One region of the Pseudoalteromonas sp. SiA1 genome, then DNA from elsewhere that is predicted to be linked to it. Evidence: predicted binding sites of a transcription regulator. Region 1 holds the regulator's gene; the other holds the start of a gene.
What was found. Region 1 encodes ArgR, which controls arginine synthesis, uptake and breakdown. Its sites were predicted from a motif close to ANTGAATANNTATTCANT; they were not measured.
Positions count from the first base shown of each region.

Region 2: the regulator ArgR is predicted to act here: its motif matches at 6,185-6,202, upstream of gltB (glutamate synthase large subunit).

Region 1 covers NZ_CP076084.1:2,882,698-2,899,768, forward strand. Annotated here, with positions in the region: gene KK487_RS13375 (methyl-accepting chemotaxis protein) at 69-2,009, opposite strand; gene KK487_RS13380 (DUF3718 domain-containing protein) at 2,193-2,567, opposite strand; gene folA (type 3 dihydrofolate reductase) at 2,650-3,141, opposite strand; gene cgtA (Obg family GTPase CgtA) at 3,213-4,364, opposite strand; gene rpmA (50S ribosomal protein L27) at 4,519-4,776, opposite strand; gene rplU (50S ribosomal protein L21) at 4,793-5,104, opposite strand; gene ispB (octaprenyl diphosphate synthase) at 5,528-6,499, shown strand; gene mdh (malate dehydrogenase) at 6,575-7,507, opposite strand; gene argR (transcriptional regulator ArgR) at 7,723-8,190, shown strand; gene KK487_RS13420 (Dyp-type peroxidase) at 8,248-9,147, opposite strand; gene KK487_RS13425 (ABC transporter ATP-binding protein) at 9,187-10,239, opposite strand; gene KK487_RS13430 (ABC transporter permease) at 10,240-11,871, opposite strand; gene KK487_RS13435 (Fe(3+) ABC transporter substrate-binding protein) at 11,871-12,875, opposite strand; gene KK487_RS13440 (tRNA-uridine aminocarboxypropyltransferase) at 13,788-14,474, opposite strand; gene lpdA (dihydrolipoyl dehydrogenase) at 14,767-16,194, opposite strand; gene aceF (pyruvate dehydrogenase complex dihydrolipoyllysine-residue acetyltransferase) at 16,358-17,071, opposite strand, start outside.
Region 2 covers NZ_CP076084.1:1,974,809-1,991,879, reverse strand. Annotated here, with positions in the region: gene KK487_RS09125 (SpoVR family protein) at 1-418, opposite strand, end outside; gene KK487_RS09120 (YeaH/YhbH family protein) at 437-1,720, opposite strand; gene KK487_RS09115 (PrkA family serine protein kinase) at 1,752-3,674, opposite strand; gene KK487_RS09110 (superoxide dismutase) at 3,884-4,465, opposite strand; gene KK487_RS09105 (Grx4 family monothiol glutaredoxin) at 4,730-5,068, shown strand; gene gltB (glutamate synthase large subunit) at 6,304-10,761, shown strand; gene KK487_RS09095 (glutamate synthase small subunit GltD family protein) at 10,771-12,186, shown strand; gene KK487_RS09090 (hypothetical protein) at 12,409-12,726, opposite strand; gene recN (DNA repair protein RecN) at 12,775-14,448, opposite strand; gene KK487_RS09080 (hypothetical protein) at 14,524-15,081, opposite strand; gene nadK (NAD(+) kinase) at 15,357-16,241, opposite strand; gene KK487_RS09070 (HrcA family transcriptional regulator) at 16,580-17,071, shown strand, end outside.

The DNA of each region.
Region 1 (17,071 bases):
TCCTTTGGGTAATTACGTAGACTTTTAGCATACAGGTTAATATTTACGGTTTCGAGTTTATACCGCGATTAAACTGCATCACTGTCTAAACCCAATCCCTTTCTAATTGTTGCCATTTGCAGCTCTAGCTGCGAGCGAATATCAGACACCAACTCACTCGACTCATTTACTTGGCTTTTCATATTATGCATTGATTGGGTAAAGTCACTAAGGAAATTGCTTTGCTGTTTTGCAAGCTCCATTGCTTCAACTGCAACTGTGTTTGCCTGCTGAGCATTATTTGCGACCCCTTCAGAGTTTGCTTGAAGCTCTTGGGCATTTTCGGTTTGTAGCTGTGCATCCTCAGTTAACGCATTAATTTGTGAATAGACCATTTGAGAGTTCTCACTTAATAACGCCAGCTGATCGTTAATCTCTTTTAACGAACCTTGGGTTTGCATGGCTAATTGCCTTACTTCATCAGCAACCACCGCAAAACCTCGGCCTTGCTCACCGGCCCTTGCTGATTCTATTGCAGCGTTCAGTGCTAATAAATTGGTTTGTTCAGCTATGGTGCGAATAACCGTTATTATATTACTCACTCCTTGTACGCCGCTCAGTAACTCTTGCACACTGTGCATACCTTGTTCAATACGTTGCTGTGTATCAGAACTCGCATTAAGCATATTTTTAGCAAAACCAACACTTTGCTGCATTGCCTCATAAGTACTTTGAGCATTTTCAGCAGCTTGAGCGTTAATATGATTAACCTGCTCACCTATATGTTGAATATTTACTAGTAAACTTTCATTTTTAACAACTTGTTCGTAGCTAGTCGCGCTTTTTGACCCTATTTTTTCTAAATGCTCACTCATTTGCTCCATGAAGTCACTAACGACACCAAGCATACTCGCTCTTTCTTGCGCCTCCAGACGCTGGCGCTCAATTAACAGGTTAAAATACTGCGCTATTTCACCAACCTCTGTTTTAGGATTATTCACTGTAATATTTTTTAACTCATTACTTTCGATTAAAAATGCAAACCCATCTCGCAGTTGCCGCAAAGGCTGTAAAACCTGTTTACGTTGCACCCAATAAACACCAAAAGCTAATATTACTAAACCACCTATTGCAATTCCAAACACCCAAAATACTTGTTGTTTAACGGTATCTTGCTGCGCTTTTAATGTTTGCTCTGCCTCAATCACTGTTTTTGACAACACGCTAATTTGTTCACGTAACTCATTCGTTCCAGAATTACGCTGCTTTGCTTGCGATAAAGTACTGCTTAAATCACGTAAATAGCGTTTAGGCCAACTAACCAACTCCGCTTTTATATCAGCAGCCAAATCCTCTGGCTCCTCATCTACAAATAAAGCAAATTCATCAACCTCAGTCATCACACCTAAATTAGGCAACTGTACAATTTTTGCAGCGAGTAAATTTAAATTTTTTACGCTTTGTTGCAGGCTTTTTTCAATTTCAGGCTGGTAATCATTTAGCAGTTGATAGGTCGATAAAGATAAATTAACCACTTCACTATAATAATCACTCGCCAACTTGTTGTAGCTTAGAGCATGACTACTTTGAGTTGATGCTTTTTGTACATAATTAATAAGCGATGACGCTGAGCCCGCCATTTGTCTCAGAGCATTGTCTAAAAGCGCAGTTTCGTTACCTGAGAGCTTTCCTAGTGCTCTGTATTTACCGTTAATGTCTTTATTTAATAAAAATAGCTGTGTTGAAAGGCGCACTTCTAACTCAGAGGGAAGTACCGTTAGCTGCTGCGCTTTAAGTTGTTCAATTAAAGCTGAAGATTGCGTCAGGTATTGGCTATTGCCTCGTGCCAAGTAGTCTTCTAAAAGGCCAGCAAGATCGACCATTATGGTATTTTTTAATTGGCTATAAGCAATATCTTGTTGTTGAATTTTTAGTAATGTATGACTTGCCCATAACAAGGTAGCAGCGAGCAACACACTGGCTAACGTTAATAAAATAGCTAAAAGACGGGTAAAAAATGATACACGCATAAACATATCTCAAAAGTGACATTCATACAGAGTATTGAATTTTTATGACATTTTTATGTAAAAGACTTAATTAGGGTAATAGTCAGGTGTATTGAGAGGTAGATAAAGACTCAATAGAAGGATGTTTTAAGTAACTAATAAAAAACCGCGTATAAACGCGGTTTTTTTAAATTAAGCTTTTAATTAAAGGCCTGCGCGGTCTTTAATAATAGGGATTAAAGCTGAACCAGCATGATTTGCCTCAGCCCAAGCGATATCTGCGCCATCTTCAAGTGAGCTTTTTGATAAGTTTTTAACAATGTACTCACCCGTATCAACCGCATTACTTGCAACAGCGTGACGCAATAAGTTGTTACCATTACAGAAAACTGCATCATAGATATTACGTACTTTCACACGTGAACTTTTTAGTTTGCTACGCAGACGATTTTTATCATCAGCGGCAATGTATTCACAGACTGAAACAGCTAACTGATCATCAGCGCTTACAGGCGCAGTATAAGCGAACGAACCCGCTGCAATAGCAGCAATTACAACTAGCTTTGGTAATTTAATCATTGATTGGACACCCTATATTAATACTTTTTTCGTACTCGACTGTTTAATATTGTACCAACACGCTCAGATTTTCGCAATAATGTTAAGAAACTTTATTCAAAGTTACGAACTTATAACTATATTTATTTTTATCATCGGGCGTCATCAACATTTCATCTTCAATTTGCCAGTTTGCAACACTTTTATAATCAGGAAATTGTGTATCCCCTTCAACATCTAAGTCTATAAAGGTTAAATACAAGCGCTGCGCCTGCGCTAAAAACTGCTGGTAGATGTTTCCGCCACCAATTATCATCACCTCTGCAACATCATTAACAAGCTCAAGTGCAGCTTCTGGTGTGGTTACTGTTTCAATTCCTGATGCGTGATAGTCTTTATTACGAGTAATAATAATATTACGTCGCCCAGGTAACGGTCGGCCTATTGATTCAAATGTTTTGCGCCCCATAATAACGGGTTTACCAGAGGTTACTTTTTTAAAGTGCTGAAGGTCACCAGGTAAATGCCATGGCATTTTATTATCTAAGCCAATGACACGGTTATTTGCCATTGCTGCAATCATTGAAATTATCACACTAAATACCCAATACTTTATTATTAATCAAAGAAAAAGGAGCGTTAGCTCCTTTTAAATATAAACAATTATTAACGCTCGTAGACAACTTCTACGTCGTAATCATCTTCATCCCAATCATCCCAGTCATCATCATCGCCTTTAGTGGCTTTTTGATGGTAGGTATCCCACTTAAATTCAACCTCTTCGTCTGCCACTTCAACAAACTTCTCTTTAGGCATGTTATCAAGTAGCGTCATGATGTCGTGAATTAATGGCTGCGTATTTAATTTATTAATTGCAGCAATACTGTAAATATTTTCAGACTCACCCAACTCTTCTGCAATTTGCTCACATAAGGCTTTGGCTTCATCTTCAGGCAATAAATCAATTTTATTAAATACTAACCAGCGTGGCTTTTCAGCAAGCTTAGGGCTGTACTGGTGTAGCTCGTTGATGATTGCAAATGCATTATCAACAGGGTTAGAGCCATCAACTGGCATTACATCTATAATATGTAAAAGCACACGACAACGCTCTAAATGCTTTAAGAAGCGAATACCTAATCCCGCACCCTCTGACGCGCCTTCAATCAAACCTGGAATATCAGCAATTACAAATGATTTGTTTGCTTCAGGACGAACAACCCCTAAGTTAGGAATCAGCGTAGTAAATGGATAATCAGCTACTTTAGGTTTTGCAGCTGACACACTGCGGATAAAGGTTGATTTACCTGCATTTGGTAAGCCTAGTAAGCCGACATCAGCCAGTAGCATTAGCTCTAACTTAAGGTTACGTACTTCACCCGGTGTGCCAAGTGTTTTTTGACGTGGAGCACGATTAGTACTTGATTTAAAACGCGCATTCCCCAAGCCATGGAAACCGCCTTTTGCAACCACAATTCGTTGACCATCTTGGGTTAAATCCCCTAATGATTCCTGTGTATCAACATCAATAATACGTGTACCAACAGGCACTTTAACGATCAGGTCTTCACCTTTTTTACCCGTACAATTACGGCTTTGACCGTTTGTACCGCGTTCTGCTCTGTGAAAACGCTCAAATTGATAGTCAATAAGGGTATTTAAGTTTTCATCAGCTTGTAGATAAACACTACCACCGTCTCCACCGTCACCGCCATCAGGTCCACCATCTGGAACATATTTCTCACGACGAAAAGACACGATGCCGCTGCCACCGTCACCAGCTTCTGCGCGAATTTCTACTTCATCTACAAACTTCATGATTACTCACTTTAGGGATTGGCTTGTTAATAACTCTATTATATACCTAAGTGGCCTATAGAGCACACTGAGCATAAAAACACTTGGGTATATATTTAAACATGCTTAAAACAAAAAACCCCGCAAAGGCGGGGTTTTTTAACTACCTTACTGATTACTCAGCTACGATAGTTACGTATTTACGGTTTAAAGGACCTTTTTGTTCAAACTGAACTTTACCATCTGCTTTTGCGAAGATAGTGTGGTCTTTACCGATACCTACGTTTGCGCCTGGGTGGAAACGAGTTCCACGCTGACGAACAATGATGCTACCCGCTAGAACTGATTCGCCACCAAAACGCTTAACACCTAGGCGTTTGCTTTCTGAATCGCGACCGTTACGAGTACTACCAGCTGCTTTTTTATGTGCCATTTCTAAGTACCTCTAATTAAGCGCTAATGCCAGTGATTTTAACTTCTGTGAACCATTGACGATGGCCCATTTGCTTACGAGAATGCTTACGTCGTCTAAATTTAACAACCTTAATCTTCTCACCGCGACCGTGTGAAACAACCTCAGCTGTTACTTTACCACCGTTTACGAACGGTACACCAATCTCGATCTTCTCACCATCAGCAACTAAAAGTACTGAATCAAATTCAACTGCTGCACCAGTTTCAACGTCTAATTTCTCAAGACGAATTGTTTGACCTTCAGTCACACGGTGCTGTTTACCACCACTTTGGAAAACCGCGTACATAATTAACTCCGTCTGTGCGCCCTCAAATCGACGCAACTAAAATATTCTTCAATAGGGCGCGAAGTTTACGCTAATGCGTAAAAACTAGCAAGCCTCTTTTTGTAATTAAATGAATAAAAAGTAGCTGCATTGAGAGCAATTCAATATTTCCCCTATTTTATATTAAAATCCCCCTTTGCCAAGCGCTTTTTAACGGTTACAGAAAATAAATTAGCAATAGCAAAGCGAGCCTATGTAGTTCAATTAACCGCCAGGGGTGATTCAAAATTAAACCAGGATGTTTAATCAATTATTCACAAGGTTAATAGATCATTTAACCTACTTAAGGGTGTTTTTTTAAGGAATCATCACAAAATATCGAGCTAATGCATTTTTTGTTGTACAATCTGCGCCGTTCACACATTAAAATTGGCTCGGAGATCAATGGATATAAAAGCTATCCAGGCGTTAATCGAAAGCGATATGAATGACGTCAATCAACTAATACATGCGCAAATGCGCTCAGATGTGGCGTTAGTTAATCAACTTGGTTTGTATATTGTTAACAGCGGTGGCAAACGCGTTCGCCCTATGTTGGCTATTTTGGCGGCTAAAGCGCTAGGTTACCAAGGCAAAGATCACATTACGCTAGCAACTATCATTGAATTTATTCATACCGCAACGCTTTTACATGATGATGTTGTAGATGAATCTAATTTGCGCCGTGGCACACCTACAGCAAATGCTGAGTTTGGTAATGCTGCTAGCGTACTGGTGGGTGATTTTATTTACACCCGCTCGTTTCAGCTAATGGTGGGTCTTGGTAAAATGCAAATAATGCAAGTACTGGCTGATGCAACCAACATTATTGCTGAAGGTGAAGTGCTGCAATTAATGAACTGCAACGACCCTGATACCACTGAAGCCAGTTATATGCAGGTTATTTATTCTAAAACCGCCAAGCTATTTGAAGCAGCGACGGGTCTTGCGGCCATTATTACTGAGCAAGACGATACTGTACTAGAGGCACTTAATTTGTATGGCATGCATTTAGGTACTGCTTTTCAGTTAGTGGATGATGTTTTAGATTACAACGCTGATGCCGACCAACTTGGTAAAAACATTGGCGACGATTTAGCTGAAGGTAAGCCGACGTTACCTCTTATATATGCAATGCAACACGGTAGTGAGCATCAAACACAGTTAATAAGAGACGCTATTGAGCACTGTAATGGTATGGAGCACCTTAACGAGATACTGGCTGCGCTCAAACATACCAATGCCCTTGAGTTCACAATGGAAAAAGCCGAGCAAGAAGCTAATAAAGCAATTGCCTGTTTAGATTGCTTAGCTGAGTCGAGTTACAAGCAAGCACTAATTAGCTTAGCTAGAATAGCGGTTGACCGCGACCACTAAGTAATACTGTGTAGATAATTCCGAGCAATAAAAAAGCCTGCAAATGCAGGCTTTTTTATGGGTTAATTTTGGCTATTACGCCATAAAATCAACACCTTCTTTGATATCTTTTTTCAGCGTTTCAAGCATGTCATTTTTAGCTTGCTCTTCAAATGCGCTTAAAGTGCCGTAAGAAAGAATTTCTTCTACGCCATTTTTGCCTAAACGTACTGGGTGTGCAAAGTACTCTGCATCGCCATTTTCAACAGCAACGTATGCATAATCTACAACGTCTTCACCTTGTAAGCCTTTAACTAAAGACATACAAAAACGTGCTGCTGCAGCACCCATAGATAATGTTGCAGAACCACCGCCCGCTTTAGCATTAACTACTTCAGTACCTGCATTTTGGATACGAGGAGTTAGTGTAGCCACTTCTTCATCAGTGAAAGTAACACCTTCAACTTGAGAAAGTAACGGTAGAATGGTTGTGCCTGAGTGGCCACCAATCACTGGTACTTTAACACTTGCTACGTCTACGCCTTTAAGTTCAGCAATAAACGCTTCAGAACGGATCACATCTAAAGTTGTAATACCAAATACACGCTTAGCATCGTAAGTACCTGCTTTTTTGAATACTTCAGCAACAATAGGTACAGTTCCATTAACTGGATTAGTGATAATACCTACAAGCGCTTTAGGACAGTTAGCAACAATGCCTTCTGCTAATGTTTTAATGATACCAGCGTTAACATTAAATAAATCAGCACGATCCATACCTGGCTTACGTGGCATACCCGCTGGGATTAAAACAATATCACAACCTGTTAATGCTTTATCTAGTGCATCTGCACCAAAACCTTCAACTTTTACATCTGTTGGGATATGAGAAAGGTCAACAGCAACACCAGGAACTACTGGCGCAACATCATATAGTGATAATTCTGAACCAGCTGGTAAGCCTGTTTTTAATAATAAAGACAACGCTTGACCGATACCACCTGCAGCACCTAATACAGCAACTTTCATTGGAATTCTCCGTGATTTGAGGAAGGAAATATTTGTGGTTTATAAGATAAAGAAATTAGCGACTAAAAACAAATTTATCCTGCCTATTTTAGCTATATTTTCGACCATAGTTGTAAAGTTTGCTGTTTAAACGCAGCAAAACCTAAACAACTGCTGCATAAATATGCATTTTTGTGTAGAATTTGCAGTATCGACAACATAACTAATTAGACACTATGCAACCACAAGACAAACAAGAAGCATTGGTAAAAGCCTTTAAAGCACTTTTAAAAGAAGAGAATTTTGGCTCACAAGGCGAAATAGTTGACGCATTAAAAGAACAAGGCTTTGATAATATTAGCCAAAGTAAAGTGTCGCGGATGTTAAGTAAGTTTGGCGCGGTACGTACCCGCAATGCAAAACAAGAAATGGTGTACTGTTTACCTGCCGAAATGGGTGTACCAACCGCTAAAAGCCCGTTACGCCAGTTAGTTATTGACATTATGCATAACGAAATGATGATTATTATTCGCACCAGCCCAGGCGCTGCTCAGCTAATTGCCCGTTTACTTGACTCATTAGGTAAAGCAGATGGCGTATTAGGAACAATTGCCGGCGATGACACTATTTTTATTGCGCCAGCGAAAGTATCAGAAATAGACCTCACATTAGAGCGTGTGCGTATTTTGTTTGATACGGTTTAAACTCGTTTGGTTATCACTGTTACGGCTATACTGATACGTAGCCGTTACTGGCTTGTTTTATAGCTGCTTTAGAAATCGCACTGAGGGTGCAAAAAACGCAGAGCCCATATCTGCTTGAGTAAAATCAAGCCAATGGTCGTAATACTCCCCCTGCCCTAATCGGCTATTGAGTACTTTCTCGAACGCATCCCCTTTAGCCGAGCACGTAATCATTAACATCCCCTGCTCATACACGTCGCCATAAGGCATACTTTGATTTAGTAATAATGCTTGCCCCTGTTCATCTTTTAATTCACTTCGGGTTGCATGGCTGCTTTCAAGTGCGGGGCTTATTAGGGTATTGTCGAGACGAGTACGCCCCATTATTTGTTCTTGTTCTTGCAACGACAAGTGCTGCCATAACGTTAAGTCATGCTTATAGCGCTGAACATGAATATAGCTGCCTTGATCTTCAAAGCTATCAGGCTTATTAACGAGGGCCGTAACCCGTTTTTGACGACCATGCGGTGTATCACCGGCATAAATAAAACCATTAAAATCACGGCCATCTAGAAAACGAAAATTACGAATTTGCTCCACCAGCTCAACATCAGGGTTGAAAAGTTTTAATATTTGCAATGCAAACAGGTGGTTCACATCTTCTCTGTCTGAGCGGATTTGTACAAATAAATCGCATGGCCTTGCACTCATCACAAAATCGCTATGGGTGATATTAGGAAAGCTTTGCAGCTCGCTTGGCATATAATCGGGCAGAATGTGTGGCCAATATTGCGCGCCAATGGCGACCATACAAGAAAGCATAGATTCAGAGAATTGATCACTAAACTCATCTTCAATATCGCTCACTTTTTTAAGCTTAGCGCGAAGTGATTCGTCGTGACCATCAAGTACATTAAAAAATAAGTGCAAACCGTGTAAGTTTGCTTCAGCACAAATCCCTGATTGCGCTTGCGCCATTGTCATTCCTTACTTTTTAGAGCAAAACACAGCGATTAATTACGATTCAAAAAAATTCACCGTGTGCGGTTTTATTTTTATTATAACCTGTTCATTAATTTCAAATGACTGGCCATACTGGGCTGCAACTTCTATTTCTTGCTCATCAATAACCACAGTGTATACATAAGCGGAGCCAATAAAGCGACTACTTAATATACTAACCCGCTCAGATTGCTGTTGCGTATCGTTATTACTAACAAGTTCAAGTTGATGCGGACGCACATAAATAACGCCCTTATCGGCCACGCCATGCTGCTGTGGCTGTATTGATTCAACCACCCCAAACTGCGTTTGATATTCAGTGGCGGTTAATACGGTTGCGCTTAAGTATATGCCCTGACCCAGAAACTCTGCAACCTCCTTTGAACGTGGTTTAGCAAAAAGCTGTTCTGGCGTACCTTGCTGCGCAATTTTACCTTGGTGCATAACCGCAAGCGTATCTGAAAAAGCAAACGCCTCTTCTTTTGAGTGAGTAACAAACACAGCCGATACTTGCTGCGCCTTAATAATGCGCCTAATGTCGGCAATTAACTCAAATCGTACTTGGGTATCAATATTAGAAAATGGCTCGTCAAGTAACAGTAAGCTAGGTTTATAAGCTAATGCGCGTGCAATCGCTACTCGTTGTTGTTGCCCACCAGAGAGTTGATGAGGGTACCTATCGGCGCAGCCCACCAAATGCACCAGCTTTAGCATTTCACTAACGCGTGCGTGTTTATCTGCTTTGCTCATGCCGCTTAGCCCAAACGCAATATTATTAGCCACCGTTAAATGCGGAAATAACGCATAGTCTTGAAACATCATGCCAATATTACGATGCTCTGGTGAAACAAACGTATTAGCATCACTGACTAGCTTACCATCAATAAATACCTGCCCTTGTTTGGCCTCAATTAAACCTGCAATCGCTTTTAATGTGGTCGTTTTACCGCAGCCACTGGCACCGAGTAAACACACTATTTCGTCTTTACCTAAGGTTAAATCTAAATTATCTATCACCTTAGTCCCGTTATATGCATAGCTCACGCCTTGTAAAATCAAACTACTCATTTAGCTACGTTGCTCCATTGAACGGTTAATAAAATATAACGGAATAAACCCCACCACCACAATAAACAAAGCCGATATAGAGGCCAGCTCTAATTGTTCATCGCTTACATACTGAAACACATGAGTTGCTAAGCTTTCAAAATCAAAAGGCCTTAACAACAAAGCTGCGGGTAGCTCTTTCATACACTCGATAAAAACCAATAAACCGGCGGTTAATAAGCCTCGGCGTAATAAAGGTAAGTGCACTAAGCGTAATGTGCGCCCTTGGCTTTTTCCCATTGACTGGCTTGCCATATCAAGGGAGGGACTAATGCGTGAAAAGCTCGACTCAATAGCTCCGTGTGCAACGGCGTAAAACCGCACTATATAAGCAAAAATAATAGTGAGTAAGCTGCCAGTAAGTAATAAACCAATATCTAAATCATAAGGAGCTAAAGTGCGGTTGATAGTATTTTCTAATAGGGTGAGTGGCAACAATACCGCTATCGCTAATACTGTGCCGGGTAACGCATAGCCCGTACTGGCCAAGCGCCCGGGTATTAATGGATTTGTTTGTTTAGCAATGCGCTGATAAAACACCACTAAAACACTCAGTATAATAGTCACCACACTGACTACAGCCGCCACTTTTAAACTTTGCCATGCATAGCTAAAAAACTCACTATTCCACGCTTGATCAAAATACATAACTGCATATTTGAGCAATACAACCATCGGAATAATAAACGAAATAATTAAAATAAAGCTACAAAACCCCGTTGCTAGCCACGCAGACTTGCCTTTGAGGATATAAAGCGCCTCGCTGTTCACGCTCGATTGACGCTCAAATACCGCTTGGTTACGACGGCTAAAACGCTCGGTGATCAATGCTAAGAACAGCAATAACAACATCACCCCTGAAATTTTTGCTGCTGCAGTTAATGAATAATAGCCAAACCAGGTATCGTATACGGCAGTGGTTAATGTACTGACAGCAAAATAGCTTACGGTGGCAAAATCAGCCATGGTTTCCATGCTGATCAAAGCAAGTGCCGCTACAATGGCACCACGGGATAATACAAGGCTGACTTTAAAAAAGCTTTTCCATGCATTTAGCCCCATTAACTGACTGGCTTGGACTAACTTAAAAGATTGTTCTCGCAGTGCAGTTTTAAAAATTAAATATAAATACGGGTAGAGTACCAGCGCAATCATAACAATAGCCCCTGGTAAGGTGCGTATATCAAAAAACCAGTAATCACTTGGCGACTGCCAACCAAACCACTCTCTTAGAGTTATTTGTACCGGCCCCGCATAATCGAGTAAATCGGTGTACACATAAGCAATAATATAAGTAGGCATGGCAAGAGGCAGCATCAGTGCCCATTCAAATTGTTTTTTACCTGGAAAGCGACAATAAGCGGTGAGCCAACCCAGTGGTAACGCAATAAAGCAGCTAAGTAACCCTACACCTAAAACCAGTAATACGGTATTGCTTATATAGTCCCACAGTACGGTATTCCACAGGTGGGTAAATACCTCTGAGTCGCCTTGTAAAGATTCTAATAGTAGGAAAAACAACGGGGTCGACAGCAATAACCCCGTCGACCATGCAATAAGCTGCCATTTTGACAGCTGAAATTTATAAGTCATTAAAGATCGAACTTCACCTCATCAATTAGCTTAAGGGCTAACGGACGATATTTGCTAATTTCATCAAGCGGTAAGCTGTCTTCCTTAAAGCTTCCCCATGATGCAACCAAACTAGAAAGTTTCACACCTGGCTTAACCGGATACTCCATATTGAGCGAGGCATACATATTTTGCGCCTTATTGTCTGTCATATACTCTATGAGTTTCAAGGCATTTTCAGGGTTTTTAGCATACTTAGTAATAACCGCACCCGATACATTTATATGTGATCCTCGGTCAGTTTGATTTGGAAAGTTAATATGAACGGCTTCAGCCCATGGTTTTTGTGCTTCATCTTGCAGCATTTTTCCCAAGTAATAACTATTACCTAAGGCTAAATTACATAAACCTTCTTTAACCGCTTTAACTTGCGCTCGATCGTTACCTTGAGGTTTACGCGCTAAATTAGCTTTTACACCCTCAAGCCATGTTTTCGTCTGTGCTTCACCATGATGAGCAATCATAGAAGCTACAAGGCCTAAGTTATATGGGTGTTTGCCAGAGCGAGTACAAATTTGTCCTTTGTATTGCGGCTCAGCAAGCGCTTCGTAGGTAAGGTTAGGCAATGCGCCTAAACGCTCTTTTGAAGAGTAAACATTACGCACGCGCTTAGTGAGCGCTACCCACTGACCATCGCCATCACGAAATGCCGCCGGGACATTATTATTAACCAGCTCGCTTTCTATGGTTTGCGTAAGATTTAGCTCTTCTAATTGAATTAAAGCACTAAAGTTTGAGGTTAAAACTAAATCGGCTTTGCTGTGTTTACCTTCACGCTTTACACGTTCTATTAAGCCTTTTTTAGCAAACACCACATTGGTTTTAATGCCCGTTTGCTGTGTAAAATCGTCTAAAATAGGTTTAATTAAAAAAGGTTGTCGAAATGAGTAAATATTCACAACATCGGTTGCAACAGCCGGTGCTGAGGCAATTAACCCAACAACAAGCGCGAGTGTTTTTTTCATATTGTCTTACCTAACTAATAATTATTATCATTAATTTTACCGCGATGAACTAAAAAGTGCACACTTTATATAATCACTTCGTGATAAATACGCCCAAAAAAGAAAACCCTTGTAAGACATCTCTTACGCTTATGACAGCTAATGAGTAAAAACACTCTGTATAACACCACAAAAACATAGCAAGTTATTGTATTTTATATAATTTAAAAATATTTCATTTGTAAGAACCAAAACCATAAGCGGTTTTATCCTACATTTACTGCAAATCACTCTCTATAATTAACCCATAAATAAGCAACGACGCTTACCGAGTAAATGGAAACGGACTAACTACTCGAATACCAAGGTTTGGTTTTTAGGATAACAGGGATTTAAGGACAGGCTCAGGATGAGTATCGCAATGGAATGTTGCATAAGGGATAGCATCAGGATGATGCGTAATGGATAACAACACGGAAAAGTTGTTGCTAAAGGATAGGGAATAAAACGGACAGGCCTTAGGGCAACACAACGGAATGGTAGCAAAAGGAATGCACTCGGATGTGCAATAAGGATAGGTAATAGATTTTACCTTACAGGATGTTTTAGGGATTTATGGAGACAGGCCCGGATAGCCTATATTACATAGAACTAGAAAGTAATATTGTAATAACACGGATCGTAAAAATTGGAGTTGATTAGGTTCAATTGCAGGATGCAACAAAGTTAGAAGATTCCGCAAGCGCGACTAGAGATGGTTCGCGCTTTTCTTTTGCCTGAAAATCAGCGGTCAGCGGTCAGCGGTCAGCGGTCAGCGGTCAGCGGTCAGCGGTCAGCGGTCAGCGGTCAGCGGTCAGCGGTCAGCCAAGATTATATACATTCAAACTATGAACAAACATTAAATCCAGCCTTTTCGTATCAACATCTTGCAGTTTATTCCGGCCTGCCTTTGTTACGCTTACCGAGTAAATAGGCGTCGCGAAATTTGATAAAATGCTGTTCTAATTTAGTACTCGCATCAACCTCATTCGCTAATGCCAATACCATAATAGCCACTTCTGCCGTACCTAACTGGTGAGCATGGGGTGCTACACGTAATCGGTAATCTGAGAGCTTTTGTGCGGTAATAGAAAGCACGGGCAAATTATCTAGATAAGGACTTTTGCGGATCATTTTTTTGGCTTCACGCCATGTACCATCTAAAAATATAAATAAAGGCGTTTTACCTGCAACAGGCTCTACTTGCGTTACTACTCTATCTGTTTCAACATCTTCTGCAGGAAAAATCACAAAAGGCTGATATTTATCATTATTCAATAATGCTAATAAAGCAGGATCTGGGGAGGTTCTATCCCAGCGAAACGCATAATTGTCAGGGACTATTTCAGCAATTAAACGCCCTGTATTAGACGGTTTAAAACTTTCATTATGATACATCAGTAAACAAACCGCAGCGTCGCAACTTGCGTACTCAGCGCCCTCACAAATACAGTAATGCTTGGCAATTAAGCATTGCTCACAGCGGTCCATCTTACCGCCCCGGGCATTAAACTCGCGTCGAGATTCACTTATTTGCTGGGCACGTAACGCTAAAACTGAATTTTTGAAATCTTGAGTCACTGTGGTTTATTACCTATAAATTGATGGCTGCGCATTGTAGCTAAAATAAAAGGGAATAGATATCAGCTATCAGCTATCAGCTATCAGCTATCAGCTATCAGCTATCAGCTATCAGCTATCAGCTATCAGCTATCAGCTATCAGCTATCAGCTATCAGCTATCAGCTATCAGCTCAAAATAAAAAACGATACCAACAAAAGCTAGTTTTGTTTTATCTATTTTTGAATTGGCGGCTATAAAAACAAAAACCCAGCAAAAGCTGGGTTTTTAAAAACTAAATTAAAAAGTTAAATTACTTCTTCTTTTTAACTGCTTTTTTGTTTGGTAAATCAGTGATTGAACCTTCAAAAATTTCAGCTGCAAGGCCGATTGATTCGTTCAATGTTGGGTGAGCATGAATTGTTAGCGCTAGGTCTTCACCATCTGCACCCATTTCAATACCTAGACCGATTTCGCCCAGCATTTCGCCTGCGTTAATACCAATCATAGCACCACCGATAATACGGCCGCTCTCTTTATCAAAAATAAGCTTAGTAGAACCTTCAGTACGTGAAGAGGCAATTGCACGACCCGATGCAGCCCAAGGGAATACTGCTGTTTCAATGCTTAAACCTTGCTCTTTGGCTTCTTTTTCAGTTACACCCGCCCATGCAATTTCAGGGTCAGTGTAAGCAATTGAAGGAATACACTTAGGATCAAAGTAATGTTTTTGACCAGAGATAACTTCAGCAGCAACATGACCTTCATGAACCGCTTTATGCGCAAGCATAGGCTGCCCCACTAAGTCACCAATTGCAAAAATATGTTCTACGTTAGTACGTAATTGCTTATCAACGTTAATAAAACCACGCTCATCAACATTCACACCCGCTTTATCAGCGTCTAACATGTTACCATTTGGTATACGACCTACAGCAACAAGTACTTTGTCGTAACGTACTGGCTCTGCTGGTGCATTTTTGCCTTCAAAAGTAACATATAAACCGTCGTCTTTTGCTTCAACGCCAGTTACTTTAGTTGAAAGCATCACGTTAAACTTGTCTTTAACATGCTTTTGGTAAATTTTAATGATGTCTTTATCAGCAGCAGGAACAAGTTGGTCTGCAAATTCTACAACATCAATTGCAGAACCTAGTGCACGGTAAACCGTACCCATTTCTAGACCGATAATACCACCACCTAAAACAAGTAGTTTTTCAGGAACATCTTTAAGCTCTAGCGCACCCGTTGAATCAATAACGCGATCATCTTCTGGGATGAAAGGTAAGTTTACAGGTTTAGAACCCGCAGCAATAATTGCGTTATCAAAGGTAATGGTTGTTTTACCGTCAGCGCCTTCAACGTCTAAAGTATTGCTACCAGTAAATTTACCGTAACCAGATACAACTTTTACTTTACGCATTTTAGCCATGCCGTCTAAGCCACCTGTAAGCTGGCCAACAACAGACTCTTTCCAAGAACGAACTTCATCTAAGTCAATTTTTGGTGCGCCAAAAGTAACGCCGTGAGATGACATTTCTGCAGCATCATCAATCACTTTAGCTACGTGTAAAAGTGCTTTAGAAGGAATACAACCAACATTAAGACATACACCGCCTAATGTCTCGCGAGATTCTACTAATGTAACTTCTAAGCCCAAGTCAGCAGCGCGAAAAGCCGCAGAGTAACCACCAGGACCACCGCCTAGTACAACAACTTGAGTTTTTAATTCGTTGCTCATGCTATTACCTTTATTGTTTGAACGGGACACAGCCCCAAAATTTAACTGCCATGTTTCTGCAAGGCAGAAAAGGACATTTGTGCAAATATTGTATCATTGCAAATGATAAAAATCCCAGCTAAAAACAACTGGCTGGGATTTGATTTTACTCACTCTGTAGTGATCACATCACTAACTGGCGTATATCACTCATGTAACTTGCAAGAGTAACAGTAAAGCGTGCAGCAAGTGCACCGTCAATCACTCTATGGTCGTAAGACATTGAAAGTGGAACCATTAGCTTAGGCTCAAACTCTTTACCATTCCACTTAGGCTTCATTTCAGATTTAGACACACCTAAAATTGCCACCTCAGGTGCATTCACAATCGGCGTAAATGCCGTACCACCAATACCACCTAGGCTTGAAATAGTAAAACAACCACCTTGCATATCTGATGAACTTAACTTGCCATCACGTGCTTTAACAGATACTTCCATTAGTTCACGAGAGAGTTCAATAATGCCTTTTTTATCAACATCTTTAAATACTGGCACAACCAAGCCATTAGGCGTATCAACCGCTACACCAATATTGATGTACTTTTTAAGGATTAAGCTTTCGCCATCCTCAGAAAGTGATGAGTTAAATGTTGGGAACTCAGCTAATGCTTTAGCTGCTGCTTTCATTACAAACACGAGTGGCGTAATTTTAACACCCAGCTTTTTCTTCTCGTTAAGCGCGTTTTGCTCTTTACGGAACTGCTCAAGGCTAGTGATATCCGCTTCATCAAACTGGGTAACATGTGGAATTTGTACCCAGTTACGGTGTAAGTTTTTACCTGATAGCTTTTGAATACGAGAGAGTTTTTTCTCTTCAATTTCACCAAACTTAGCAAA
Region 2 (17,071 bases), 910 kb from region 1:
CAATAATTGAGCCTGCATCAGTCCATGTTTTAAATAAATAATTCCCTTTAAAAAATGAGTTATGCCCATAGCAAGCATGTGCCATAACCAGTGCCTGCATCGGAAGGGTGTTTTCTTCCATTAGGTAAGCAATACAGGGGTTCGAATTAATCACAATTTCATACGCAAGTCCCATTTGACCGCGTTTATAATTTTGCTCCGTTTGAATAAATTTTTTACCATACGACCAGTGAGTGTAGCCAATGGGCATGCCTACACTTGAGTAGGCATCCATCATTTGTTCTGCGGTGATCACTTCAATTTGGTTAGGATAGGTGTCTAGCTTATAGTGCTCAGCCACACGCGCTATTTCGTCTTGGTATTGTTGCAATAGTTCAAAGGTCCAATCGGGCCCATCACTTATTCGATTATCTTTCATAATGCTACCTCGCTTTGGCTATGCAGCCCCTTGCTGTTGACGACCTTTTTTAAATAGCTCCCTAAATATAGGGTAAATATCTTCAACACCTTGGATATGCTGGATGGCAAAATTACTGTTCGTTTGACTAATGTTTTGATACTCGCGCCATAAACTTTGATGAGCACGTGTGGTAATTTCTATATAGGCAAAATAGCGAACAGCTTTAAGTATTTTATTACGTAAAATGTGCCCACATTGGGGCGTGTCATCGGCCCAATTATCGCCATCAGAAGCTTGTGCTGCGTATATATTCCATTCATCAGAATTATAGCGCTCAGCTATTATTTCATTCATCAGTTTTAGTGCACTTGAAACAATGGTACCGCCTGTTTCTTGTGAATAAAAAAATTCTTGCTCATCAACTTCTTTAGCCTGGGTATGATGGCGAATATACACAACGTCGATGTCTTTGTAGCTGCGAGTTAAAAACTGATAAAGCAAAATGTAAAAGCGTTTTGCCATGTCTTTTGTTGCTTGGTCCATCGAACCTGACACATCCATAATACAAAACATCACCGCTTTACTGGTTGGGTGTGGTTGCTTGTCGTAGTTACGAAAACGTAAGTCGTAATTATCGATAAAGGGCACGGTTTTTATTTGCTGTTTGAGTGTGTCGATTTCTTTTTGTAATAAGGCCACAGCGGCTTTATCACAGTGTGGTTGTTCAAGCAGCAGTGCTAGTTGTCCCTCAAGCTCACTAAGGCGGCGTTTTTTACCTGCGGTCATTGCAATACGACGAGCTAGAGAACCTTGTAATGAGCGCACTACATCAATATTACTGGGCATACCATCGCTGCAAAACCCAGCGCGATGGGTTTTCATTTGTACGAGCTTATCAAGCTGATTTTCTTGCAAGTTAGGGAGTTCTAAATCCTCAAATAACAAATCAAGGTATTCATCTTTAGAGATAGAAAAAACAAATTCATCTTGGCCTTCGCCAGAGTCACTTGCTTCACCTTCGCCTGCGCCACCGCCTTTGCCTCCTTTAGGGCGTTCTATTTTGTCGCCAGTAGAGAACTGATCGTTCCCAGGGTGTATTTGCTCTCTATTACCGCCTCTACCTTGATGAAAAGTAGGTTCACTAATATCGCGCTGCGGAATAGAGATACTCTCTCCAGAGCTTGAATCAGTGACACTGCGTTTATTGATCGCATCAGACACCGCTTCTTTGATCTGCTTTTTATAACGCCTAATAAAACGCTGGCGGTTAACTGTGCTTTTGTTTTTGCCATTTAAACGCCTGTCGATAAAATGCGCCATAATGACCTCCTAAAAACTGCAATTATGAAGGTTATTGCGATTTTCTAACCCGTAAATACCACTCAGATAGCAAGCGCACTTGTTTTTGCGTGTAGCCTTTTTCAACCATACGATTAACAAAGTCCTCATGCTTTTGCTGATCTTCAGCTGATGTTTTTGCATTAAATGAAATAACAGGGAGTAAGTCTTCCGTGTTTGAGAACATTTTTTTCTCAATAACCGTGCGTAGTTTTTCATAACTTGTCCACAGCGGATTTTTGCCATTGTTATGAGCGCGAGCACGCAGTACAAAGTTAACAATTTCATTTCTAAAATCTTTAGGGTTTGAAATACCTGCAGGCTTTTCTATTTTTTCAAGCTCAGCGTTGAGTGCATCACGGTCAAATAATTGCCCTGTATCAGGGTCGCGGTATTCTTGATCTTGAATCCAAAAATCAGCATAAATAACGTAGCGGTCAAAAATATTTTGGCCATATTCTGAATATGACTCTAAGTACGCGGTTTGTAGCTCTTTACCTATAAACTCAACATATTGTGGAATTAAATAGCCTTTTAAAAAGCTTAAATAACGTTCTTCAACCTCGGCACTAAATTGTTCACGCTCAATTTGTTGCTCAAGCACATAAAACAAATGCACAGGGTTGGCGGCCACTTCGGTAGTGTCAAAGTTGAATACTCGCGATAAAATCTTAAACGCAAAACGGGTTGAAAGACCGGTCATGCCCTCATCAACACCAGCATAATCACGATACTCTTGATACGACTTCGCTTTTGGGTCGGTGTCTTTAAGGGTTTCACCATCGTAAACTCGCATCTTAGAGTAAATGCTTGAGTTTTCCGGCTCTTTTAAGCGCGAAAGAGTGGTAAATTGGGCTAAAATTTTAAGTGTACCTGGCGCACAGGGGGCGTTGTAAAGCTCACTGTGTTCAATAAGCTTATCGTAAATTTTAATTTCTTCGGTCACTCGTAAGCAATAAGGGACCTTAACAATATAAACACGGTCTAAAAAGGCTTCGTTGTTTTTATTGTTTTTAAAGGTTTGCCATTCTGATTCATTAGAGTGGGCGAGTATCATGCCGTTAAATGGCAGGGCGCTTATGCCTTCTGTGCCGTTATAGTTACCTTCTTGGGTCGCTGTTAAAAGCGGATGTAACACTTTTATGGGGGCTTTAAACATTTCCACAAATTCCATTAAGCCTTGGTTGGCTAAACATAATGCGCCTGAATAGGCATAAGCATCAGGATCATTTTGTGCAAAGTGTTCAAGTTGGCGAATATCTACCTTACCAACAAGAGCAGAAATATCTTGATTGTTTTCATCTCCGGGCTCTGTTTTAGCAATCGCAACTTGATTTAAAATTGATGGGAAGCGTTTAACCACTCTAAATTGACTAATATCACCATTAAATTCTTGTAAACGTTTTGCGGCCCATGGCGACATTACCGTTTTGAGGTAACGAGACTTAATTCCATATTCTTTTTCGAGTAGGCTGGCATCTTCAACGGGATCAAATAATGCCAGCGGATGGTCATTAACCGGGGAGCCCTTAATTGCATAAATAGGCACTTGTTGCATTAAATACTTTAGCTTTTCAGCAATCGATGACTTACCGCCACCCACCGGACCAAGCAAGTAAAGCACTTGTTTACACTCTTCTAATCCTTGCGCGGCGTGTTTTAGATAAGAAACAATTTGCTCAATGGCGTCTTCCATACCATAAAAATCGGCAAATGCAGGGTAACGTGCAACAACACGGTTCGAAAATAAGCGACTTAAACGAGTATCGGTAGCGGTATCTACCATTTTAGGCTCGCCAATGGCCATCAGTAATCTTTCAGGAGCACTGGCATAAGCAGACTTATCGGTTTTACAAATTTCTAGAAACTCAGCAACACTGTACTCTTCTTCTTGTGTTGATTCATAACGTGCTTGGTAGTGATCAAAAATAGTCATAATGACCTCCGAAACCTACTTGGAAAATGTACTCACTATTTAAAGTCTAGTCACGAATTTAAATTTTTGTGCAATAAAATTAAAAATTTATATGAAAAATGATCATGATGCACTTTTAGAAAACAACCTACGTATAACCCTAATCAAATAAAGTAGCGGACATAAAAAAAGACGCCTAAGCGTCTTTTTAAAGATTAGTTTAAAACTAATTATGCGAAGTTAGCGTTCGCGAATTCCCAGTTAACGAGTGACCAGAAACCTTTAAGGTAATCTGGACGCACGTTACGGTAATCAATGTAGTATGCGTGTTCCCATAAATCCACGGTTAGGATTGGTGTAACACCTGCATCTGTTAATGGTGTTGCAGCGTTAGATGTATTAACGATGTCTAGTGAACCATCAGCTAGTTTAACTAACCAAGTCCAGCTTGAACCAAAGTTATTTACTGCTTTGTCGTTTAACGCGTCTTTAAATGCGTCAAATGAGCCCCATTTAGCGTTAATTGCATCAGCAATTGCACCTGTTGGAGCGCCACCGCCATTTGGAGATAGGCTGTTCCAGTAGAAAGTGTGGTTCCAGATTTGAGCAGCGTTGTTAAATACACCGCCTTCTGAAGAACATACGATTTCTTCAAGTGATTTACCTTCAAACTCAGTGCCTGGGATTAAACCGTTAAGTTTAGTCACATAAGTATTGTGGTGTTTACCATGGTGAAACTCTAACGTTTCTTGCGAAATATGTGGCTCAAGTGCATCAATTGCATACGGTAGTGACGGTAGTTCAAATGCCATTTTTTATCTCCATCTTCTTTTGGTTGATAGTCTATTTAGTAATACGTAATGCCTGCGCAAACAGGGCACTTATCTATACCAAACAGGAATATAGTGTTACTATAATTGTTGAGTATTTTACTCAAGTTTTAGCAAACAGCAATGCTCTTGCTAAAGCTATTTAAGATTGAGGCTTTAATTGCCTATGTTAATCTATATATCTGAGGCCACAGTGAAACTTTTTCAAGGCCTAATGTGTTCGCTATCGTCATTTTGAGGTTGTAAATGGAAACCATCGATAAAATTAAACAGCAAATTGCTGAAAACCCAATCATCTTATACATGAAAGGATCACCAAAACTGCCTAATTGTGGTTTTTCTTCACAAGCATCACAAGCATTAATGTCGTGCGGTGAACCGTTTGCATATGTGGATATTTTACTTAATCCAGACATTCGTGCAGAGCTTCCTGCTTACGCTAACTGGCCTACCTTCCCGCAACTTTGGGTTGAAGGCGAGTTAATTGGTGGCTGTGACATTATCATTGAAATGTTTCAACGTGGTGAATTACAACCACTGATTGCTGAAACAGCTGCAAAGCATAAACCTGCAGACGCTGAATAAGCGTTTAGGTAAAAAAAGCTGCAATTTGCAGCTTTTTTTATGTCTAGCGTAAGCTTAAATAGCACTGAACCTGCCGATTTCACAATGGTATAGGCTGATTTTCCTATGATGGGGATTTAATTCTCAGCCGATCCAATAACCTGTCGATATAATACCCACCTCAAACAATTTGCTGCCATTAAAAGCTGTAAAAGTAACGAACAGTATTAGGGTCTGTTGACCTTTCAAGGTTAAATTTGCAGCAGTCTGTTTGGTATTTAGGCAAGGCAGAGCCTATGTGGTGTGGTATTCCTCATAAATAGGCGATAACGCAGCATCAATAACAAACAGGCGCTGAACTTCGGGTTCTGCCTAGGGACGATTTACTCTTTGTTGCTCGGTTTTTACTTAGTCCACTAGGTTACAAACCTCGCGCCGAGATTAAACCGCCCCTAGTTTGAACAAATTGTAATCCGCAAAGGTCAACAGACCCTAAGCTTTTCTTATCGTTTTTGCTTAATTAACTTAATTATTTTGTGCACAGGCATCTTTTTTCATCACCGTTCCTTGGCGTTAATACTTATTCAAAGTAAGCCATATGCGCAGGCCATAGTTGATAAAATTAAAAATAATTCACTCGTAAACAGTGCTAGCTTACTCAAAAGTGAGCCTATTTTTACGCAGTCAAGTGAGATGTTAACTTTTAGTATGTTGATTTTAAAGTGCTTTATATTTAATGACTGTGTTCATAGCAGTCACTGTTTTTGCTTAGGTGGCCAAACAAAGTTTACCTATAGGTAAGGTAGATAAAACGTCAGTAGATGCATAATATGAAAGCAAATACTGGTAACTATTAAATAATATATGCATTAATTTAAACCACTGTAAAAAACTATTAATTAATTTGCTTGTAAAAGGTAAATATCAGCAAGTTAATAAAGAATAAAATACGGCTATGAATAATTATTCATTATTTGCATGGTTTACGTTTACGTAAACTGACTATTGAGGGGGGGTTATTTACAAGTTCTTAAAAATAACACCGGTGTCATTAAAGTTTTCGATCCAATATCTACTCAAATGTTAATATTTAGCATTATTTTATGATTTTTAATGAAGTTGAAATATATTCAATATAATGAATATGTATTCAGAAAGATATTGACTCAGGTTAGGAATAACGCTAATTTTGATCGTCTGTTAGCAAATCGTCGAGCCGTTCATCCACGTTAACAGTGCAGCAAGGGGAGGGGTCCATGTTATATGACTCAAAACTAGAAAAAGATAATTGTGGCTTTGGCTTAATAGCCCAAGTTAATAACCAAGCGAGTCACCGACTCATCCGTACGGCGATCACCGGTTTAGATCGCATGCAGCACCGCGGCGGTATATCTGCTGATGGTAAAACGGGTGATGGTTGTGGCTTGTTACTTCAAAAACCAGACAGCTTCTTTCGTGCTATTGCTGCTGAAAATAATTGGCATTTAGGTAAAAATTACGCCGTTGGGATGATTTTCCTCAATGCTGATCCGGTATTAGCACAAGCAGCTAAAGATGTTTTAAGCGAAGAACTAGAAAAAGAAACGCTTAATATTTTAGGTTGGCGTGTTGTCCCTACCGATCCATCAATGTTAGGACCTATAGCCCTAAAGCAATTGCCTGGGTTTGAACAAATTTTTATTAGTGCGCCAGAAGGGTGGCGTTCTAAAGATTTAGAGCGACGTTTATATGTTGCACGTCGTCGTGCAGAAAAGCGCTTGATGGATGATGAATCATTTTATATTGCGAGCTTATCTGGGCTAGTCACCATCTATAAAGGCTTAATGATGCCTGCTGACTTGCCAAATTTTTATCTCGATCTTGCTGATATTCGCATGACCAGTGCTATTTGTGTTTTTCATCAACGCTTCTCTACAAACACACAGCCTCGCTGGCCTTTAGCGCAACCATTTCGTTATTTAGCGCACAATGGTGAAATTAATACTATTGAAGGTAACCGCCAGTGGGCCCGTGCACGCTCTTATAAATTTGCTTCGCCGCTTATTCCTGATTTACAAAGCGCAGCGCCGTTTGTTAATGAAACAGGGTCTGACTCATCTAGCCTCGATAATATGCTAGAGCTGTTTTTAGCTGGTGGTATGGATTTATTCCGTGCGATGCGCATGCTAGTGCCGCCAGCATGGCAAAAAAACCGTGCTATGGATGACGACTTACGTGCATTCTATGATTTTAATTCGATGCATATGGAACCGTGGGATGGCCCTGCAGGCATCGTTATGTCGGATGGGCGTTTTGCAGCCTGTAACCTAGACCGAAATGGTTTACGTCCAGCGCGTTATATTATTACTCAAGATGGCTTTATTACTTTAGCCTCTGAAGTGGGTATATGGGATTACACCGCTGACGAAGTGGTCGAAAAAGGACGTGTTGGCCCGGGCGAACTCCTCGTTATTGATACTAAATTGGGTAAAATTTGGCATTCAGATGAAATTGACCAAGATTTAAAATCACGCCACCCTTATAAGTCGTGGTTAGAAGAAAACGTTAAACGATTAACGCCTTTTGAAGCACTTACCGAGCAAGATGCGGGCAATCGCTCATTTGATGATGAAACCCTTGTCAAATACCAAAAGATGTTTGGCTATACTAACGAAGAGCTAGACAGCGTCATTCGTGTCATGGGTGAAAATGGGCAAGAAGCCACTGGCTCAATGGGTGACGATACGCCGTTTGCCGTACTGAGTGAAGGGCACCGTTCACTTTATGATTATTTCCGTCAAAAGTTTGCTCAGGTTACTAATCCGCCAATTGATCCGTTACGTGAAAACCATGTAATGTCGCTTGCAACGTGTATTGGCAGTGAGCAAAACGTATTTAATGAAACAACAGGGCACGCTAAACGCCTGCAATTTGATACGCCTATTTTAATGTACGCTGATATGCAGCAGCTACTTAACGCCGATGAAGCGCACTACAGCTATTGTAAGATTGATATTACTTACACCGTAGAAGAAGGCCTTGAGAATGCGGTTAAGCGCATCTGTGATGAAGCACAAGCAAAAGCCGCATCTGGCTGCATTATGCTGGTATTAACGGATCGTAACTTTGATGACAATCAATTACCTATCCCTGCTGCTATGGCGGTGGGTGCGGTACAAAAACGCTTGGTAGATAATAACTTACGCTGTGAGTCAAATATTATTATTGAAACTGGCAGCGTTCGCGATGCGCATCAATTTGCGGTACTACTTGGATTTGGTGCAACCGCAATTTACCCGTATTTAGCGTACGAGTCACTTGTGGCTATGAGCGATACCAAGGTAATTAATAAGTCATACTGTGAAGTTACACTGGCTTATCGTCAAGCAATTAATAAAGGCTTGTACAAAATCATGTCTAAAATGGGCATTAGTACCGTGGCTTCATATCGTTGTTCAATGCTGTTTGAAGCCGTTGGTCTATCGGACGCTATTGTTGAGATGTGTTTTAAAGGCGTGGCGAGTCGTATTAAAGGGGCGTGTTTTAGCGACTTTGATGACGATCAGCAAAGCTTGCATAAACTGGCGTTTAGTAAACGTAAATTATTAAGCCATGGTGGTTTATTTAAGTACGTACACGGCGGCGAGTACCATGCTTACAACCCTGATGTGATTCAAACGTTACAAAAAGCAGTACGTAGCGGCGAGTACAGTGATTACAGCGAATACGCAAAGCTAGTTAATCACCGTCCAGTCGCGACTCTGCGCGATATGTTGGCTTTAAAACTGCCAGAAAAGGGTATAAGCATTGATGAGGTAGAGCCTGCCACTGAGCTTTATAAACGGTTTGACTCAGCCGCCATGAGTATTGGTGCATTATCACCAGAGGCGCATGAAGCACTTGCAATTGCCATGAATCGTTTAGGTGGCTGCTCAAACTCTGGTGAAGGTGGCGAAGACAAACTTCGTTACGGTACAGAAAAAAATTCACGTATTAAACAAGTAGCTTCGGGTCGATTTGGTGTCACCCCACATTACTTACGTAGCGCTGATGTTATTCAAATAAAAGTGGCACAAGGCGCTAAACCTGGGGAAGGCGGACAATTACCGGGTGAAAAAGTCACTCCCTATATTGCCAAGCTTCGTTACTCGGTACCGGGTGTGACTCTTATTTCACCTCCGCCGCATCACGATATTTATTCTATCGAAGATTTAGCCCAGCTGATTTTTGACTTAAAACAAGTAAACCCGAATGCATTGATTTCAGTAAAACTGGTATCTGAACCGGGTGTTGGCACAATTGCAACCGGTGTAGCAAAAGCGTATGCCGACTTAATTACTATTTCAGGCTATGATGGTGGCACAGGTGCAAGTCCATTAACCTCAGTTAAATACGCTGGCAGCCCATGGGAGTTGGGACTTGCTGAAACACAACAAGCATTGGTAGAAAATGGCCTTCGCCATCGTATTCGCCTGCAAACAGATGGCGGTTTAAAAACCGGCCTTGATATCATCAAAGCGGCCATTTTAGGCGCCGAAAGTTTTGGCTTTGGCACAGGGCCTATGGTTGCATTAGGCTGTAAATACTTACGAATCTGTCACTTAAATAACTGTGCGACAGGTGTGGCAACACAAGACGAAACATTACGTCAAAAGCATTATCATGGTCTGCCAGAAATGGCGATGAATTACTTTAAGTTCATTGCTCAAGAAGCGCGCGAAATTATGGCAAGTTTAGGGGTTGCAAACCTAACCGATTTAATTGGTCGCTTAGACTTACTCGAAGCCATTGAAGGCAAAACAGCGAAGCAGCAAAAAATAGATTTATCAGCGGTTATCGCTCAGCCAAATAATCCAACGGGTGAAACTTTGTTTTGCAGTGCACCAAATAGCTCGCATTATTTAGGTGAGTTAAATGAGAACTTACTTGGTAAGGCACAAGAGGCAATAGATAACTCAAGCGGCATTTCATTAGTAAGTCGTATTTGTAATACCGACAGATCAGTAGGTGCCATGCTTTCTGGGTATATTGCTGATAAACACGGTAATCAAGGCATGGCCGCAGATCCGGTAGTTATTGAATTACATGGTACAGCTGGTCAGTCATTCGGTGTATGGAATGCCGGTGGCCTTGAAATGACTTTGGTTGGCGATGCTAACGATTACGTTGGTAAAGGCATGGCTGGCGGTAAGCTAGTTATTCGCCCACCATTGGGTTCGTCATTTGAAAGTCATAAAGCAACAATTATTGGCAATACCTGTTTATATGGTGCAACCGGCGGTAAATTGTTTGCAGCAGGATGTGCAGGCGAGCGTTTTGCTGTACGTAACTCAGGCGTGCAAGCTGTTGTTGAGGGCGTAGGTGATAACGGTTGTGAATACATGACCGGTGGCGTTGTGTGTGTACTTGGTAATGTAGGAGTGAACTTTGGTGCAGGTATGACCGGTGGTTTCGCTTACATTTTAGATGAACGAGGTGATTTTGAGAAACGCATTAACCCAGAGTTGGTTGAAGTGGTTACTTTAGATGACTTAAGTTCACATCAAGAGCATTTACGCGGCTTAATTGCTGATCATTTAGAGCTAACAGGCTCATGCAGAGCAGAAACTATTTTAGCTAACTTTGAACTTTATTTACCGATGTTCAAATTAGTAAAACCTAAATCAAGTGACGTAAAAAGTTTACTCGGGCACCGCGCTCGCAGTAGCGCCGAACTACGTGTTCAGGCGCAATAAGGGGGCAGTATGAGCGAAAATGTATATCAATTTATAGACGTGCAGCGTGTAGACCCACGCAAAAAACCAATCTCGTCGCGTAAAAAATCGTTCGTAGAAATTTATGAACCCTTTTCAGAAAATCAGGTTAATTCACAAGCGGATCGTTGCCTTGATTGTGGTAACCCTTATTGTGAGTGGAAATGTCCAGTACATAATTATATTCCACAATGGTTAAAACTGATCCGTACAGGGCGTATTTTAGAGGCCGCTGAGCTATCGCACCGTACTAACAGTTTGCCAGAAGTGTGTGGACGAGTATGCCCGCAAGACCGCTTATGCGAAGGCTCATGTACATTAGATGAAGAGTTTGGTGCAGTAACAATCGGTAATATTGAAAAATACATCACCGACACCGCGTTTAAAATGGGCTGGAAACCAGACATGTCCTATGTGACATGGACTGATAAAAAAGTTGCCATTATTGGCGCAGGGCCTGCGGGCCTAGGCTGTGCAGATATCTTAGTGCGTAATGGCGTAAAGCCTGTGGTATTTGACCGTCACCCTGAAATTGGTGGGCTGTTAACCTTTGGTATTCCTTCTTTTAAATTAGAAAAAGAAGTCATGCAAAAACGTCGCGAAATATTTACCGAAATGGGTGTTGAATTCAAGCTTAATGTCGAAGTAGGTAAAGACATTAGCATGGATGAAATACTTAATGAGTATGACGCTGTATTTTTGGGCGTGGGGACTTATCAGAGTATGCGAGCGGGGCTTGAGAACGAAGATGCACCGGGAGTACATGATGCCCTGCCATTTTTAATTGGTAACACTAATCGTGTTATGGGTTACGATGAGTCTAAACAAGCTTGCATTGATATGGCAAACCAAAAAGTAGTGGTACTAGGTGGTGGTGATACAGCAATGGACTGTGTGCGTACCTCTATTCGTCATAACGCGTTAAAAGTAACGTGTGCTTATCGTCGTGATGAAGAGAACATGCCTGGTTCAAAACGCGAAGTAAAAAATGCCAAAGAAGAGGGCGTCATTTTTACTTATAACGTTCAGCCTAAAGGGATTGTGCTTGATGACAAAGGTGCTGTAGCCGGTGTTAAAATGGTAAAAACTCAGCTTGGCGAGGCAGATGAAAACGGCCGCCGTCGCGCTGAGGAAGTACCGGGTTCAGAGCATATTATTGAAGCCACACAAGTGATTATGGCATTTGGTTTTAAGCCACATAAAATGGATTGGCTAGAGCAGTACGACGTAGAAATTAACCACTGGGGTGGTATTAATGCACCCGAGCAAGGTGAATTTACACATCAAACCACTAATCCTAAAATATTTGCTGGTGGCGATATTGTTCGTGGTTCAGACTTAGTGGTCACCGCTATATTTGAGGGGCGTAACGCTGCAGAAGGCATTATGGATTATTTAAAAGTGTAAATAATGCTTTTGTTAGAATGGAGTCAAAAGCAAACCTTCGGGTTTGCTTTTTTTATTTCCTCAGTTTTACAAACAAAGGTAAATATTTATGGTTCCATAGTCGGTGTTTAAGGTCTACAAAAAGGGACGTAGGTTTTGACCTAGCTATTTACAATTATAAGATTTTACAAATAAAAAAGCCCGCAATACATAGATTGTGGGCTTTTTTAAACGCGCTGTTAGTTAATCCATCGAGAAGTGATCTAGGCTCGGTTTCACTCTGGCTTGTCGGCGTTTCACACTTTTATAGCAAATAACGTTACAAACAAGCTGTAGGCCAATAACTAACCAACTTAGTGTTATTAAGCCACTAATAGCTGTGCGGCTAAAAACTAACATAACAGCAATAACAATATGTACAATTAATGCCACATTTAAAAAGCGATATAAGCTCTGCTTAAATTGTGTATGTTTAAACTTACTAAAAACAGCCAAAAGTATACTGACAATCAGTAGCAGCCAGTTAATTGCTAAGCCAAAATAAATGACCGTCGTTTGCATTAATGTATCCTCATCGTATCAAGGTAACGCACTATAAAGCGATTCACTTTATCCGTGCGCTTTTATAAGCTCTTTTGCATTTGCTTTAGCTGTTTTGCTAATGTTATCACCACCCAGTAATCGAGCAATCTCATTTACTCGACCATCTTTATTCAATGCCAGCATATGCGTAAATGTTTCACCGTCTGCAATTTCTTTGGCAACAAAAAACTGCTGATGAGCGCTACTGGCCACTTGCGGTAAATGGGTTACACAAATTACTTGCGTAGACTTACCTAGTTGGCGCAGTAGTTTACCAACAGCAGCAGCTGTTGGGCCAGAAATACCAACATCCACTTCATCAAATATAAGCGTAGGGGTCGTGACTTTTTGCGCAATAATAACCTGAATAGCCAAACTAATGCGTGATAGCTCACCACCCGAGGCTACTTTTGCTAAAGGTTGCAATGGTTGCCCTGGGTTTGTTGATACTAAAAACGAAACATTATCAAAGCCTAAGCTATTTGGAGCGCGATCGTTTTGTGCAGTCAATGCTATTTCAAATACGCCATTTTCCATAGATAGATTAGCCATGCTTTCGCTGATCAATCCATTTAATGTATTCGCATACTGGTGGCGACTTGCACTTAATTGTTCACTGGCGTTTTGATAATCCTCAAGGGCATGTTCAATTTCACCTTCAAGTTGCTCAAGACGTGAGCTGTTATTACTTATCGACTCAAGCTCTTGTGCAATAGTTTGATGAAATCCAACGAGCTCTTGGGGTTTTATATGGTGTTTTCTGGCTAAGTCCATTGCACCACTGAGTCTATTTTCTACTTCAGTTAATCGCTGAGGATCCAAGTCGGCTTGTTCAGTGTAATTACGAACTTCTCGGCTTGCTTCTTCAACTTGAACAGCGGCTTCTGATAATAATGTTGCCACACTGGCTAAGCTTTCATCATACTGTGCAAGTTCAGTAAATTGTTGGGCGCTGTGCTGTATAATGGAACACGCATTTTGTTCATCATTTTCATATAAATGCTGCAACTCGCGCTGGCAGACTTGCAATATAGTTTGGCTATTGCTGAGTTTATAATGTTCGGCTTCTATTTGCTCAAATTCATCTGCCTGCAATGCAAATTCATCAAGCTCTGCGACTTGATACTCCAATAGTTGCTTTTGTGCGGCTTGTTGCTGCTGCTGTTGTTCTAGCTGTTTAAATTCTTTTTGTAAGTCAGCAAATTGTTTATAACGCTGGCTTACAGCATTAACAAGATTATGATGGCCTGCATATGCATCGAGTAATTGTAGCTGATGCTCTGCCTTTAATAGGTGCTGGTGCGCATGTTGACCATGAATAGAAATTAAATATTGGCCTAGCTCTTTTAGTTGTGCAGCGGTAACTGGGCTGCCATTAATGTAGCTTTTACTGCGACCATTTTTACAAACAACTCGACGAAGTAAACATTCGTTGTCGTCGTTATTAAGCATGTTCTCTTCTAAAAAAGCATGAGCGAGTGGTAAATTGCTTAAATCAAATTGTGCACTTACCTCTGCTTTATCAGTACCTGGGCGCACAGCAGACGCTTCTGCTCGCTCTCCAAGACACAATGATAATGCATCAATGGCGATTGATTTACCTGCTCCCGTTTCACCGGTGATAGCGGTCATACCCGAATGCCATTCTGTGCTTAAATTACTTACGATTGCAAAATTTTTAATTTCTAAACCAATTAACATACTGTTCATCCATCCAGTGAATTAACTGTTAATTTATACAGTGTTTTGGTTTTTTGCAAATTAAATTTCTATATTTTAAGCAAGGCTGGACTCAATTAATGTTTTTTTTTCTTCATCAATAGGGAGGTTTTCATCGTTAAGGTCAATACTATCAACTGGTTGCGCTATGTCTTCAGTTTTTAACTTTAAAATTAGCGTAGGAAGGACTTCTTGATAAAAGTTTTTATTATATAAAATACCTTGAGCTGGTAACTCTGCTATGAAATATTGAGTGGTATCGGAAAAAGCTTGGCTGTTATTATTTTTATAGGTTTTTATTAGTTCTTCGTTAAGTATATTAATAAGTAAATCGCATAGCGATTCTAGCTTATTTAAATTTTCATCAGTGTGTGGCTGTACCACAAAAAAATTACTGACAACGGCTTGAATTCGAGGAAGGTGTTTAGCACTAATGACTTTTGCATCAAGTAACTCGTTAAGTTTTATTTTTAAACGTGATTGAGTACTTGCAACGCGCTCGTTAAACAGCTTTTTCTTTGCTTCAATAGTCTTTTTACGATTACTTTCAATGAGTAAGTAACTGCCAAGTAAAGTAATTAACAATAATAAAGCAAGAAATACTACATAAGTCATTGCTACAATTTCCTGATGGTGATGATTAATAATCTAGCCCGATATTTTGCTCTAAAGTTGCATGTTTGGCAATAACTGAGAGATTGTTTATCTTTTGGGGTGAAACATGCACACTCAAAGAGACTCAGCCTTGCCTACCTGTTTAGAGGCAAGGGATATGAGCATGCGCAGTAGTTTTAATCGCTTTTTACTTTGTCCACTCGATTAACTATCTCTTGCTGCGATTACATCGCCTCTCAATTAAACAACTCTCAGTCCTAAAAGCTCAACCGTTTTTAGTATAAACGGCTACCCCAGTTTAACTTCTTACGAAGCACATTATAATAAGAGTAATTTTTTGGGTGAATTAACCGTAATTTTCTATCTGCTTTGCGAATAACGACCTCATCACCGGGTAATACGGCAAGTACAACATGGCTGTCGCAACTTACCTGTAAGCTATCGGTATTTTCTAAACTAAGCTTTAAACGTACTTCGTTATCGGCATCTACCACTAAAGGGCGGCTTGATAAAGTATGCGGGAACATAGGAACCAATGACATGGCGTTGAGTTCTGGGGTTAAAATAGGGCCGCCGCCCGATAAAGAGTAGGCTGTTGAACCTGTTGGAGTCGATACAATTAATCCATCAGAGCGTTGTGAGAATACAAAATCATCGTTAATAAATGCTTCAAACTCAATCATGTGTGCTACTTTATCAGCATGAAGCACCGCTTCGTTTACTGCCGAATTAGCGCTTTTAAGTTCGTTATGACGGTACACTTCTACTTCTAATAAAAAACGTTTTTCTTCAATGTAATCGCCACTGAGTACTTGTTCTAAACTGCCTTCAAATCCTTCTGGATTTAAATCGGTTAAAAAGCCTAAATTGCCTCTGTTTACACCGATTACCGCAATATCAAAACGAGCGAGTACTCTTGCAGCGCCAAGCATATTGCCATCACCACCAACCACAATGGCTAAATCGGCGCGCGCTCCCAAATCAACGAGTTTTACGAGCTTGTCCTCAGGTACATCACTAAGTTGACCTCCCGTGCGTTTTTCAACAATCACCTCAAAGCCTAAAGCTAATAAAAACGTATGTAATCGTTGTAACGTAGCGGCTGCATTAGGATGATTTGGCTTACCAATCAAGCCAATAGTGTTAAAGGGAGAGTCCATAATAAATACACTGAAAGTTTCGGTATTGGTAGAGTAACCTAAAACAGAAGTGTTTGAAAACACAGATCTTAGGGTCTGTTGTCCTTTCAATGCGAAACAGACACTGACTGAAGGGTTTTGACTAGAGGCGATTAACTTTTTGTTTTCGGTTTTCACTTAGGCCACTAGGTTACAAAGCTCGTATCGCGATTAAATCGCCCCTAGTTTGAACAAATTTTAATCCGCAAAAATAACAGAGCTTAATAGTGACTAATTGATTTAATTAATTCACTGTAAAATTTAGATTTATTAAATTTCTTATACTTGAAATAATAATACCTAGCCCCGATATAACAGTCATGCGTAAAGATGTAGATAACATGAAATTAAATCCTCGAGACCAGCAAATTTTTGCCGCTGTTATGAGCCTGTACTGTAATGGTGATGGCTTACCTGTGCCTTCAACAAAAATTGCAAAACAAAAAGGTATGGCGGTGTGTTCTGCCACTGTTCGCAACGCGATGGCACGCCTTGAAAAAATAGGCTTATTGTATTCACCACATACATCTGCAGGACGAGTCCCCACCAATGATGGCTTTGACTATTGGTTTGATGAGTTTTTTACTTTGGGTGCTATTGCTAATTATTGGCAGCCTGAGCAGGCTGAGCTAGTCGAATTGGCACATGGCTTGAGTCAACGTTATCAAGTATGCTGTTGTGTGGGGCTACCACAAGTTAGAACTCAGCAGGTATTTAGAGTAGAAGTACTCGACTTTGACGCTAATAATTGGCTTATCTTACTTTTAGACAGAGCAGGGCAAAGCCATAATATTTGCATTAACAAGCCTGAT